Linked DNA regions of Fodinibius salicampi. The protein of the gene in region 1 binds, or shares a complex with, the protein of each later gene. Links are inferred from orthologs where the notes say so. Each region holds a gene or a part of one and is shown on either strand. Other genes may lie near its edges.

Region 1 (4,351 bases):
TCGTTCATAGGTGAGGAAACGATCATGTTGGGTACATTACGCAGATATGAGATATCGTAAAGGCCATGGTGAGTGGGACCATCGGCACCTACGAGACCGGCGCGGTCGATACAAAAGACTACCGGTAATTTCTGGATCGCCACATCGTGAATAACCTGATCATAAGCGCGCTGAAGAAAGGTGGAGTAAATAGCGGCAAACGCTTTTTTCCCTTCGGCTGCAAGCCCGGCAGCAAAAGTGATGGAGTGCTGTTCGGCAATACCAACATCAAAAGCCCGTTCGGGATATTTTTTCATCATCGGCCAAAGGCTCGATCCGCTGGGCATGGCAGGGGTGATACCGACAATACGGTCGTTCTCATCCGCCAGCTCTACTATCGCTTCTCCGAAAACGTGCTGATACTTGGGAGGCTTAGGTTTGGTATCGGGATCCAGTTGTTTGCCGGTAATTTTGTCAAATGGACTACTCTGGGCATGCCACTTGGTTTGCTCACGCTCAGCCGGGGCAAATCCCTTGCCTTTAACCGTAACCGCATGCAATAGTTTTGGTCCCGGAATATCTTTTAAGTCCTCCAGATACCGGCGCATGGTATCCACATTATGTCCGTCCACGGGTCCATAATACTTGAAGCCCAGCGCCTGGAAGAGCCCCCCGGGCGTAATGGCAGCCGTTACGGCTTTTTCGAGCTTGGAAGCTACCTTCCGCATTTTTTCGCCGGCCGATTTAAAGTGGCCGAGCATATCGTAAATTTCATCCCGCAGCTTATTGAAGGTTTTGCTGGTCGTAATTTCTGTCAAATACTCTTTGAGGGCCCCGACATTTGGATCAATAGACATATTATTGTCATTGAGAATAACGAGAATATCCGAATTCATAGCCCCGGCATTGTTGAGGGCCTCAAAAGCCAATCCAGCGGTCATTGCCCCGTCACCAATAACAGCTGCCACCTTTTTATCACTTTGATCCAAATCCCGGGCTACAGCCATACCCAAAGCAGCAGAAATAGAAGTGCTCGAGTGGCCAACGCCAAAGGTATCGTATTCACTTTCGCTACGTTTTGGGAAGCCGGAAAGTCCACCGTATTTCCGATTGGTATGGAAGTTTTCACGCCGTCCTGTAAGAATTTTGTGTCCGTATGCCTGGTGACCGACATCCCACAATACCAGATCCTTGGGAGTGTCGTACACATAATGTAGGGCCACTGTCATTTCTATTACTCCGAGACTCGCTCCAAAATGTCCGCCGTGGATGGAAACAGTGTCGATAATAAAATCCCGGAGTTCATCGCATACCTCAACCAGTTGATCGGGATCGAGCTTTTTTAAATCATCCGGAGAATCAATTTCCGAGAGGAGAGGTCCGGGTGTGATGTCTTCAAATTCCATAAAAACTATTCGTTCTCTTTTTTATCTGTATGGTTTTCCGCTACATGTTGGATACGGAGTTCTGCCTCTTCCAGAGTTTCTGTACATTTTTTTGAAAGAGTAATACCTTCTTCATAAAGCGCAATGGATTCATCAAGAGAAATAGATTCATCCTCTAATTTCTCAACAATTACTTCCAGCCTTGACAGCGCCTCTTCAAAGCTAAATTGTTCTTTTTTGCTCATAGAGTATGGGTAACAAATTATTGATCAGAAACCTTTTAAATAAAAAGTTTTCGTCGTTGGAATCCAATTCTTTTTAAGCGGGATAACCTTGTCAACCTCAATAATAGAGTATTCATTCAATCAGATAAGACAATATAAGTTATTTTCTTCCCTTTTTAATGGAATTACCGTCAGAAATAATTCGAATAGCTCCGTCAATACTGGTAAAATAAAGGGTATCTGTTTCTGAATGTAGTCGCTGTACTGCCTCGGGATGTGGATGGCGAAACCGGTTACGGTCAGCTAATGAAACGATTCCCATCTCTGCAGATATGGATTTTAAAAAAGAAGCTGTAGAACTCGTCTTACTCCCGTGATGTCCAACTTTTAGTAAATCAGTATCAACAAGTTGCGGATATCCTGTTGTTAACTGCTGCTCCTGTCTTTTTTCGGCATCGCCCATAAACAGGAATTCCGTAGATCCGTAGAGAATTTCAAAAATAAGCGAGCTGTTGTTTACATTCGAATTGGCAAGGTTTTCTTCCGATGGGGCATAAACAAATAGCCGTAATGCCGGATCAGGGATCAGTATCTGTCCCTGTTTCAGGGAAACAATAGGAATATTTTTTTGTTTAGCAATTCTTTGATAGTCTGAGAAAAGCTGGGAATCATAATTTGCACCGGAATTATATATAGTATCAACAGGTATTGTATTGAGCAATTCTACAATACCACCAATATGATCTGCATGGGGATGGGACAAGAAGATCCCATCTAATTTATCGATACCTTCAGATTTTAGGTAAGGGATGATAATATATTTGGCGCTATTATATCCCGGTTGCCAGCGGCCGGTGTCAATAAGATAATGTTTATTGCTTTGGGGAGTTTTCAGGAGCGCGGCATCACCCTGACCAACATCAAAAAAGGTGAGCTCAAGCGGTGCGGGTCTGAATTTTTGTACAAGATGTTCTCCCTGTTCAATACATAGAAGACTCAGGAACAGAATTAGAAACTTCCACCGCAGCTTTGGAATGGGTAATGTCGCGATAAAAAAGATAACGGAGGCCCATAGGGCAAAGATAATAATACCCTCTGTTTGCGTTTGTATCCAACTCCATTCCCATTGTGTTGTAGTCAAAACAAATTGATGAAGTCCATAGAGAAAATAATCAACAGGAAGGGTTAGTGTCTGGGCAATGCCCGGCGAGATGAAAGAAAGGGCAAGGAAGACGAATGCAAGAGGCACGGCCAGTCCAAGGAAGGGAACAAACAGAGCGTTAGCAATGGGACCCACGAGTGAGAATTCGCCAAAGTAATAGGTCAATAAGGGGAAAAGGCCAAGTTGTACAATTAGTGAAATGATGATCACCATAACGGGCGTGCCATACCATCGGAAACGCACCCAGTCGGGCAGGGTTTTGTTGATAACCGGAGCTGTAAGCAGGATAATATAGACTGCTCCGAATGAAAGTTGGAATCCAATGGAGAACAGATCACTTGGATGGATGAGCAGAATAATAAGAGCTGCAACTGCCGTTAGATTTTTGGAATCCCGAACCTTGTGGAATAGACGGCCGTACATCAGAAATCCACCGGTGAGTGAAGCCCGGCTTACCGAAGCGGAAAATCCGGTAAGTCCCGCGTAGAATATCAGTAGTCCAATTAAAAGTAACAGTCCTATTTGTTTGCCGTAGCGAAAACTCCAGAATATGGGGATGAATATCCAGAAAGGAGCCAGGATAAACCCGACATGTAAGCCTGAAACGGCCATGATATGTGAAAGTCCTGCTCTTGAAAAGGCGATTTTGGTTTCTTGGATAAGCTCATTTTTATAGCCGATAAGCAGGGCTTTGGCCAGATCAGCGGTTTCCTGGCTAAAATTATGATCAATAGCACTTAAAACGTCATTTCTTACTTTATTCCAGCTTAAGGCCACCTCTGCTTCTTTAATAGTATGGATAGATTGAAGTCCTGCTTGGTGATATATCCCAATAGAAGCTAAATAGGCCTTATAATTGAATTCATGGGGATTGCGTGGTTCTTCCAAAGGATAAATAACCGCCGAAAAGTGTAGTCGGTTTCCGGGAATTATCTTTGGCGAAAACCTTAGGTTTTTCGGATTTAAGACGGTTCGGAGCGTATAGTCTTCAGTCCAGACCAGGTTGTTGGGAAAGAGGGTAGTATCTACACTGACATCAATTTGGTATTTCCCACTGCTGGTTTTCTTTATCTGATTAATTTCACCTTTGAATGATAGTTCTTCCCAGGTATAACTGTTCAGAATGGTGGCTTTCGCGGGGGGATCCTGTGAATTAAAAAGGGAGTGCCAGAATCCACCGAAACAAACGATAGAACTGAGATAACAAAAAAGGGCACTATAAAGAAGCCAGCTCCGCAGTGATCTTTTGTGAACATATTCGAAAAACAGATAGATAGAAATGAAACAGCAAAAAGGGATCAGCCAGATAACCGGCGGGATATCAAGATGGTAATCAAAGAGGATGCCACTAATAAAAAACAGTGCCAGCCTGATTGCCGGATACCGCGCGAAGGGAAATTGATATGTTCGATTATTATTCACATAGGTAAGACCATTTTAGGAGCAAAACCTTACAATTTTTTTTAAAAATGTGTTTGAACTGAAATGTTTAAAAATATTATGGATTGAATGCTGCTATGGTATCAAACTTTGAAATAAAAGGATCGGTACTTATCATATAGCTAATGCAATCAATTTTAAATAAATAAAGTGGCTATGAG
Region 2 (5,730 bases), on another replicon or contig:
GACCAGGGCGGGGGCATATTTCCCAATGACTTCTTTATAGAAATATTGCACATCCGAAATCATAGAGCCGCCAAAGCCACGGTTGATCACCGGATAATCCGGGAACGCCTTATGTGTTTCCCAGAACCGGATGCTGGAGCTTCCCACAAACAGAATAGCCTCATCCGGGAAACTGTTTTTAGCATCCCAGTTTTCAAAGGCCTCAATCTCCTGGCGGAAGCGCTCCGGATCAAGTTCCCCATCCTGGGTTTGGGCCCATCCCATTGACGGGACTAAAAAAGCGAGTACAAGCAGGATTCTAAACAGGGTTTTAGCCGTCATAACAAAAATTAATATATAAGCTGTTTTGTTTTTTATTTCGGACCATGTAACAGTTTTAGAAGGCTTGTGAAGCTCAAGGTGTCATCCTGAAGTTAGTTCAGAATAACATAATAGAAGGTTTTGCAAAGCATCCTTATATCAAATCTCATTAACCACAAACTGTCCCTTATTGTAGATCGCCTCTGCCCGGCCGTTCATCTGCTGGTCCAGATAAGGAGAGTTCGCCGATTTTGACCGCACCTGTTGCTCGTCAAAGGTCCACTGCTCATCGATATTGAAAAGCGTCAGATTTGCTGTGGCTCCCTCCTTAATCTCAGGTACTGTCAGGTTTAAAATTTCACGGGGATTCTTAACAAACTTATCCAACAGCTCTTTCAATTCCAGCACGCCGGAATTCAACAACTGCCGCACACTTACACTCCAGGCCGTTTCCAGGCCGATGATGCCATTTGGTGCATAGATAAACTCCACTTCCTTCTCTTGAATAGCATGCGGTGCGTGATCGGTACAGATCGCATCAATGGTGCCGTCGGCCAGTCCCTCGATCATGGCATCCACATCTTCCTGTGTGCGCAGTGGCGGGTGCATCTTCACATTGGTATCAAAATCGCGGCGTTCAATCTCCTCATCAGTCAGGTCAAAGTGGTGGGGACACACCTCTGTTGTGACGTTAATGCCCTCGGCTTTGGCGCGGCGAACCAGGTCCACGGCCTTGGCCGTACTGATGTGTGCCACGTGAATATGTCCGCCGGTAAACTCCGCCAGCAAAATATCGCGGGCGATCATCGTCTCCTCCGCGATGCCCGGCGTACCGTCAATGCCCAGTCGTGCCGACACTCTTCCCTCGTGCATATGTCCCGGACGCGAAAGCTTCAGATCTTCTTCATGATTAATAACGGGCATCTCCAGCATGGAAGAATACTCCAGGGCCACCCGCATCAGCTGGGAATTATAGACCGGATCACCATCGTCACTAAAAGCCACGGCACCGCCCTCTTTCATATCGCCCATTTCGGCAATAGACTCTCCCTTTCGCTCCTTGGATACGCATCCGATCGGGTGCACTTCCACCGGCAGCTCGGCCGACTTCTTCTTAATATATTCCACCACATCGCGGGTATCGATAGCAGGATTGGTATTCGGCATGCAGGCTACCTCGGTAAATCCACCGAAAGCCGCAGCTTCACAGCCGGTTTCAATCGTTTCCTTATGTTCAAAGCCCGGTTCGCGCAGGTGCACATGCATATCCATCCAGCCGCCGGAGAGGTAATTGCCATCCGCATCGTGGACATCTTCCTGATCGTTACCTTCCAGTCCGGTTCCTATTTCGGTAATCTGGCCATCCGCAATGCGAATATCCACCGTTTCCGTGCCGTCGAAATCAGCGCCGACCGGCTTCACATTCCTGAGTAATAAATTAGGCGTGTAACTCATAAAAACTATCCGTTATTTTTGATGGTAAATATACAAAAGCCACAGATAAACACAGATTTTTTCATAACATACGACTTTAATAAATATTGGACTCTATCTATACCTCTTCTCCACTGCTTATTTCAAACCAAAATCGAGTCAAAAGCAATGATTCCTAACAGCTCGTTTTGGGTTCCGTTTTTGCGTCGTTCCAAAAATGGAACAAGGGGGAAAGTATAAGAATACCTCCTTACTAAAAGGGAAAGCCCTAATCAAAACAAAAGAAACACTCTTATCCAAGAGGCCAAAAACACACTTGGTATGATTCTGTATTTAAGTAGTTTCCTTCCTATTTTAGGTGAGAGGCTGGAATGGACCAAATAAACCGGTAAGAACCCGGGCCTTACACCCAAATTCTGAATACTGATCACTGTTAACTGTCAACTAAACACTGAAAATGTCACAATCGGATCTTTTTAGCACCTCTGCCCTCTCGGTCTCGGAACTTACCGAAGATATCAAAGCTGTACTGGAAGGCAACTTCCTGGATATCAAGGTGGAGGGAGAAGTCAGCAATGCCTCTACCAGCCGGGCAGGACACACCTACTTTACGCTCAAAGACGAAGACGCACAGCTCTCCTGCGTGATATGGAGTGGAATTAACCAGCGGCTGAATGTGGAACTGGCCGACGGGCAACAGATCATTGTCGGTGGCGATATCCAGGTCTATCCCCCGCATGGGAAATACCAGCTGATCGTGCGCTCTCTCGAGCAGGCTGGGAAAGGGGCTCTGCAGGAAGCCTTTGAGAAACTTAAAAAGCAGCTTAAAGAAGAGGGACTCTTTGAGGACACACACAAAAAAGCCCTGCCCAAGTTTCCCTTTGATATAGGTGTCATCACCTCTGCCACCGGGGCGGCCTTCCACGATATCCGCGACACCCTGGCCCGGCGCTGGCCCCTAGCTACAGTACACCTCCATCACGCCAGCGTTCAGGGCGTCAATGCGGCACCCCAGCTGGTCAAGGCCATCAACCATTTTTCTCAGGAACAGAAGGTAGATCTGCTTATTGTGGGACGCGGAGGCGGCTCGCTGGAAGATCTCTGGCCCTTTAATGAAGAAGCGGTGGCCCGCGCCCTATTCGACTGTAAGGTGCCGACCATCAGTGCGGTTGGACATGAGGTGGATTTCAGTATCTCCGATTTTGTGGCCGATGCCCGCGCCGCGACCCCTACCCAGGCAGCCATCATTGCCGCGCCCGATATCAATGAGGTGCGCATGTACACCGATGATCTTTCCAACCGTCTCCACCAGTCTGTTGAGGATCGTATCGCGAACCAAAAGGATCGGGTAAAACAGCTGATGCAATCCCATGCCCTGCAGGCTGTACAGCAGAAAGTCAGCCGCCTGAACGAACGCATCAGCGGATTGACCGACCGGCTGCACCACCGCCGGGAGATGCTGTTTATGCGTAAGAAAGAAAAGCTCAGCGACCTCCATCACCGGCTGGAAGTGCAGAATCCCAATGCCGCCCTGGAACAGGGTTACAGCCGCATCCGCCAGGATAATGAGTGGATCAAATCAGCAGAGGCTTTTGACAGCGAGAAATCCGCTACCATCGAATGGAAGGATGGGGAGGTTGAGGTTTAAAGTTGCAGGTTGAAGGTTAAATAGTTAGTTGCAGGGTGCTGGATGCCCGATTCCGGATGACAGATACCGGATGCTGGATCCCTGGCAAGTTTAAAACTTGTGCCAGTCAAATCGAGGCAGATAATTACAGGCGTTGGTTTCAGTATAATGCATCCGAAATAGACCACGGACGACCAATACCTGCTATCCAATTTCTGAAATCCGCTATCTGCTAACCAACCTCCGGTATCCTGTAACTTAAAACTTTCTACTCAATACTTAACACTTCATCACCCTTTTCAATCCACTCAACCTTTAATATCTCTTTTTATAATCCCCATACATCCCTTAGATTTACTTTAATACATGCATGCTTCATCAAAATAAATCCTGCGCTTATGTTTAACCAATACCGGATACAGCTTCAATATAAAACCCGACAACGCCAGATCCTCAATGCGCTCCTGGCATTGGCAACGGGCATATTAACCCTGATCTATCCAAACTTCCTATACCTCATTGCCGCAGGATATCTGATAGGATTAGGACTTTTATTCATGGCCTTTAGGATCCCGGCTACTCTTTCGGCGCTGCCCATTGTGGCGGGCGTTCTTATTTTCATCTTTCCGGAGCTTATCCCCGTAACCTTTGCCGCCTTTCTGGGGCTGTTTGGGTTTATCCTGCTATTTGGATTTCAGTTTGCGCTTGTTGGTGTACTCACGCTCATTATTGCCATACTTATTCTTATGAATCCCGATTCGGTGGCCTACCTGATTGCCACCTTCCTGCTGCTGTATTCCGTTTCAAATCTTATCCGCTTTTATCAAAACCCCAAAAAAGGAAGCGGCGACTCAGAAAAGGGTCCGGTGAGTATTCAGTAGCTCTGACTATTGCGGGCGTAATTAACCTTCAATTGTCCTTTCTTAATTTTGATTTTCGATCTATCTATAGCGCGGGAATTAATTCCCGCGCTAGTCATTTGAATGACTAGTTACTTTTTTGTCAAGTCCCACTTGTTCACTTCATCCTGCATTCTAGATGCTCTATCTATTTTCTTTTTCCATAGAATTCAAACCTTTCAAGCTCTTCTTCTAGTTTCCAATGCTGCTGGTGCTTTTCCTGATTTATAATATATTGGCGAATATCAGCCAGATTATTCGTACTTACAGAAATTGCCCCATATCCAACCTGCCAAGAAAAAGGAACCTCTAGATATTGCTTTTTATTAATCCATCTGGATGAGTTTCCCTTTATTTGTTTCACAAAATCTGACACTTTTTGATCGGGCAACAACCTGATAAGGCAGTGTACATGATCTTCAATTCCATTAATCATATCTGCAACCAAGCCCTTTTGACAGGCATTTTCTTTCATATATTTAAATAAGCTGATTCGAAAATGTTTATGCAGCAATGGCATGCGACTTTTTGTTGTCCATATTAGATGTATCCAAATTGATGAATAGCTTTTCATACGATAAAGGTATTATTAATAGTTAAACAAATCTGATATACCATACATAGCGCGGGAATTAATTCCCGCGCTAGTTAGAATCATTCTGAATGCCTAAGCGATTCATATTAATCTTTTCAGTTTAAAGTAAGTTCAAATTCTACGGAGATCCTTACAAATAAATTCCACTTAATAAGCTTATCCCTCCCGTCGGCCTTGAAAAGTCAGGCATTCAATTGATATCACAGGGCAAAAATCAAATCCATCCGACCTTGAAAAAGAAGTATTCCGGGTGGCGGGGGCGTAGCGGAGGAATAAGAAAAAAATATGCCTGAACCCGACAACCGTCGGTTGAGTTTATATTTTTCCCGGAGCTTAAGCAACCGCCGAATGCTTCTTTTTCTCAGTCGGTGGTTTTTTGGGTTCGTTTTTGTCCACACAAAAAGGAACAAGACATCAAAATAAAAGAGGATAGATTAGGTTATTTAAAAGACAGTATACGTGGCAAGCGACCCTATCTGCAAAAAAAACAGGACAGATACCCCACTTAAAAAATGCCCGACTTTCCGTATCATTACCATTACCGTATTGATCAAATAAGATGATATAACACGCTACCAAACCCGTAAATCTTGCATCCCAATGATTACCGTTAGCCTCCGCTTTTATGGAGATCTGAATGACCTGCTTACCATCAGTACCGGGCAGAATCAAACAACTTTTGAAAGGCAGCTACCCGGACCAACCTCCGTCAAGGACCTGATCGAGGGATGCGGTGTACCCCATACCGAGGTTGATGTCATCCTCGTTGACAGCAAGGCGGTTGACTTTTCCTATCTGATCGCAGATGGAAATCGCATCAGCATCTATCCTGTCTTCAATAGCCTGGATATCCCTGAAGCGGATCGCCTGCAAAA

What was found. Proteins that work in one complex are often made in the same cells at the same time.
Region 2: the proteins of xseB (region 1) and xseA are in contact, whole or in part, in a cryo-EM structure (PDB 8TXR), measured with the Escherichia coli proteins. The link is inferred for Fodinibius salicampi from one-to-one orthologs.

The regions. Positions count from the first base shown.
Region 1 is NZ_BAABRS010000005.1:74,144-78,494, reverse strand. The notes cover bases 1-2,868. They hold xseB (exodeoxyribonuclease VII small subunit), read right to left. Parts: upstream 1,610-2,868; coding sequence 1,391-1,609; downstream 1-1,390. Other genes in these bases: ABEB05_RS15690 (DNA internalization-related competence protein ComEC/Rec2), read right to left, coding at 1,749-2,868; dxs (1-deoxy-D-xylulose-5-phosphate synthase), read right to left, coding at 1-1,385. Also shown: more of ABEB05_RS15690, read right to left, coding at 2,869-4,172; ABEB05_RS15685 (isoaspartyl peptidase/L-asparaginase family protein), read left to right, coding at 4,347-4,351. UniProt on the Escherichia coli protein: Bidirectionally degrades single-stranded DNA into large acid-insoluble oligonucleotides, which are then degraded further into small acid-soluble oligonucleotides.
Region 2 is NZ_BAABRS010000004.1:276,602-282,331, reverse strand. Bases 1,471-4,286 are described here. They hold xseA (exodeoxyribonuclease VII large subunit), read left to right. Parts: upstream 1,471-2,191; coding sequence 2,192-3,382; downstream 3,383-4,286. Other genes in these bases: ABEB05_RS14775 (DUF308 domain-containing protein), read left to right, coding at 3,760-4,242; ABEB05_RS14785 (dihydroorotase), read right to left, coding at 1,471-1,755. Outside these bases: ABEB05_RS14790 (GDSL-type esterase/lipase family protein), read right to left, coding at 1-321; more of ABEB05_RS14785, read right to left, coding at 460-1,470; tnpA (IS200/IS605 family transposase), read right to left, coding at 4,409-4,834; ABEB05_RS14765 (Mut7-C RNAse domain-containing protein), read left to right, coding at 5,456-5,730. UniProt on the Escherichia coli protein: Bidirectionally degrades single-stranded DNA into large acid-insoluble oligonucleotides, which are then degraded further into small acid-soluble oligonucleotides.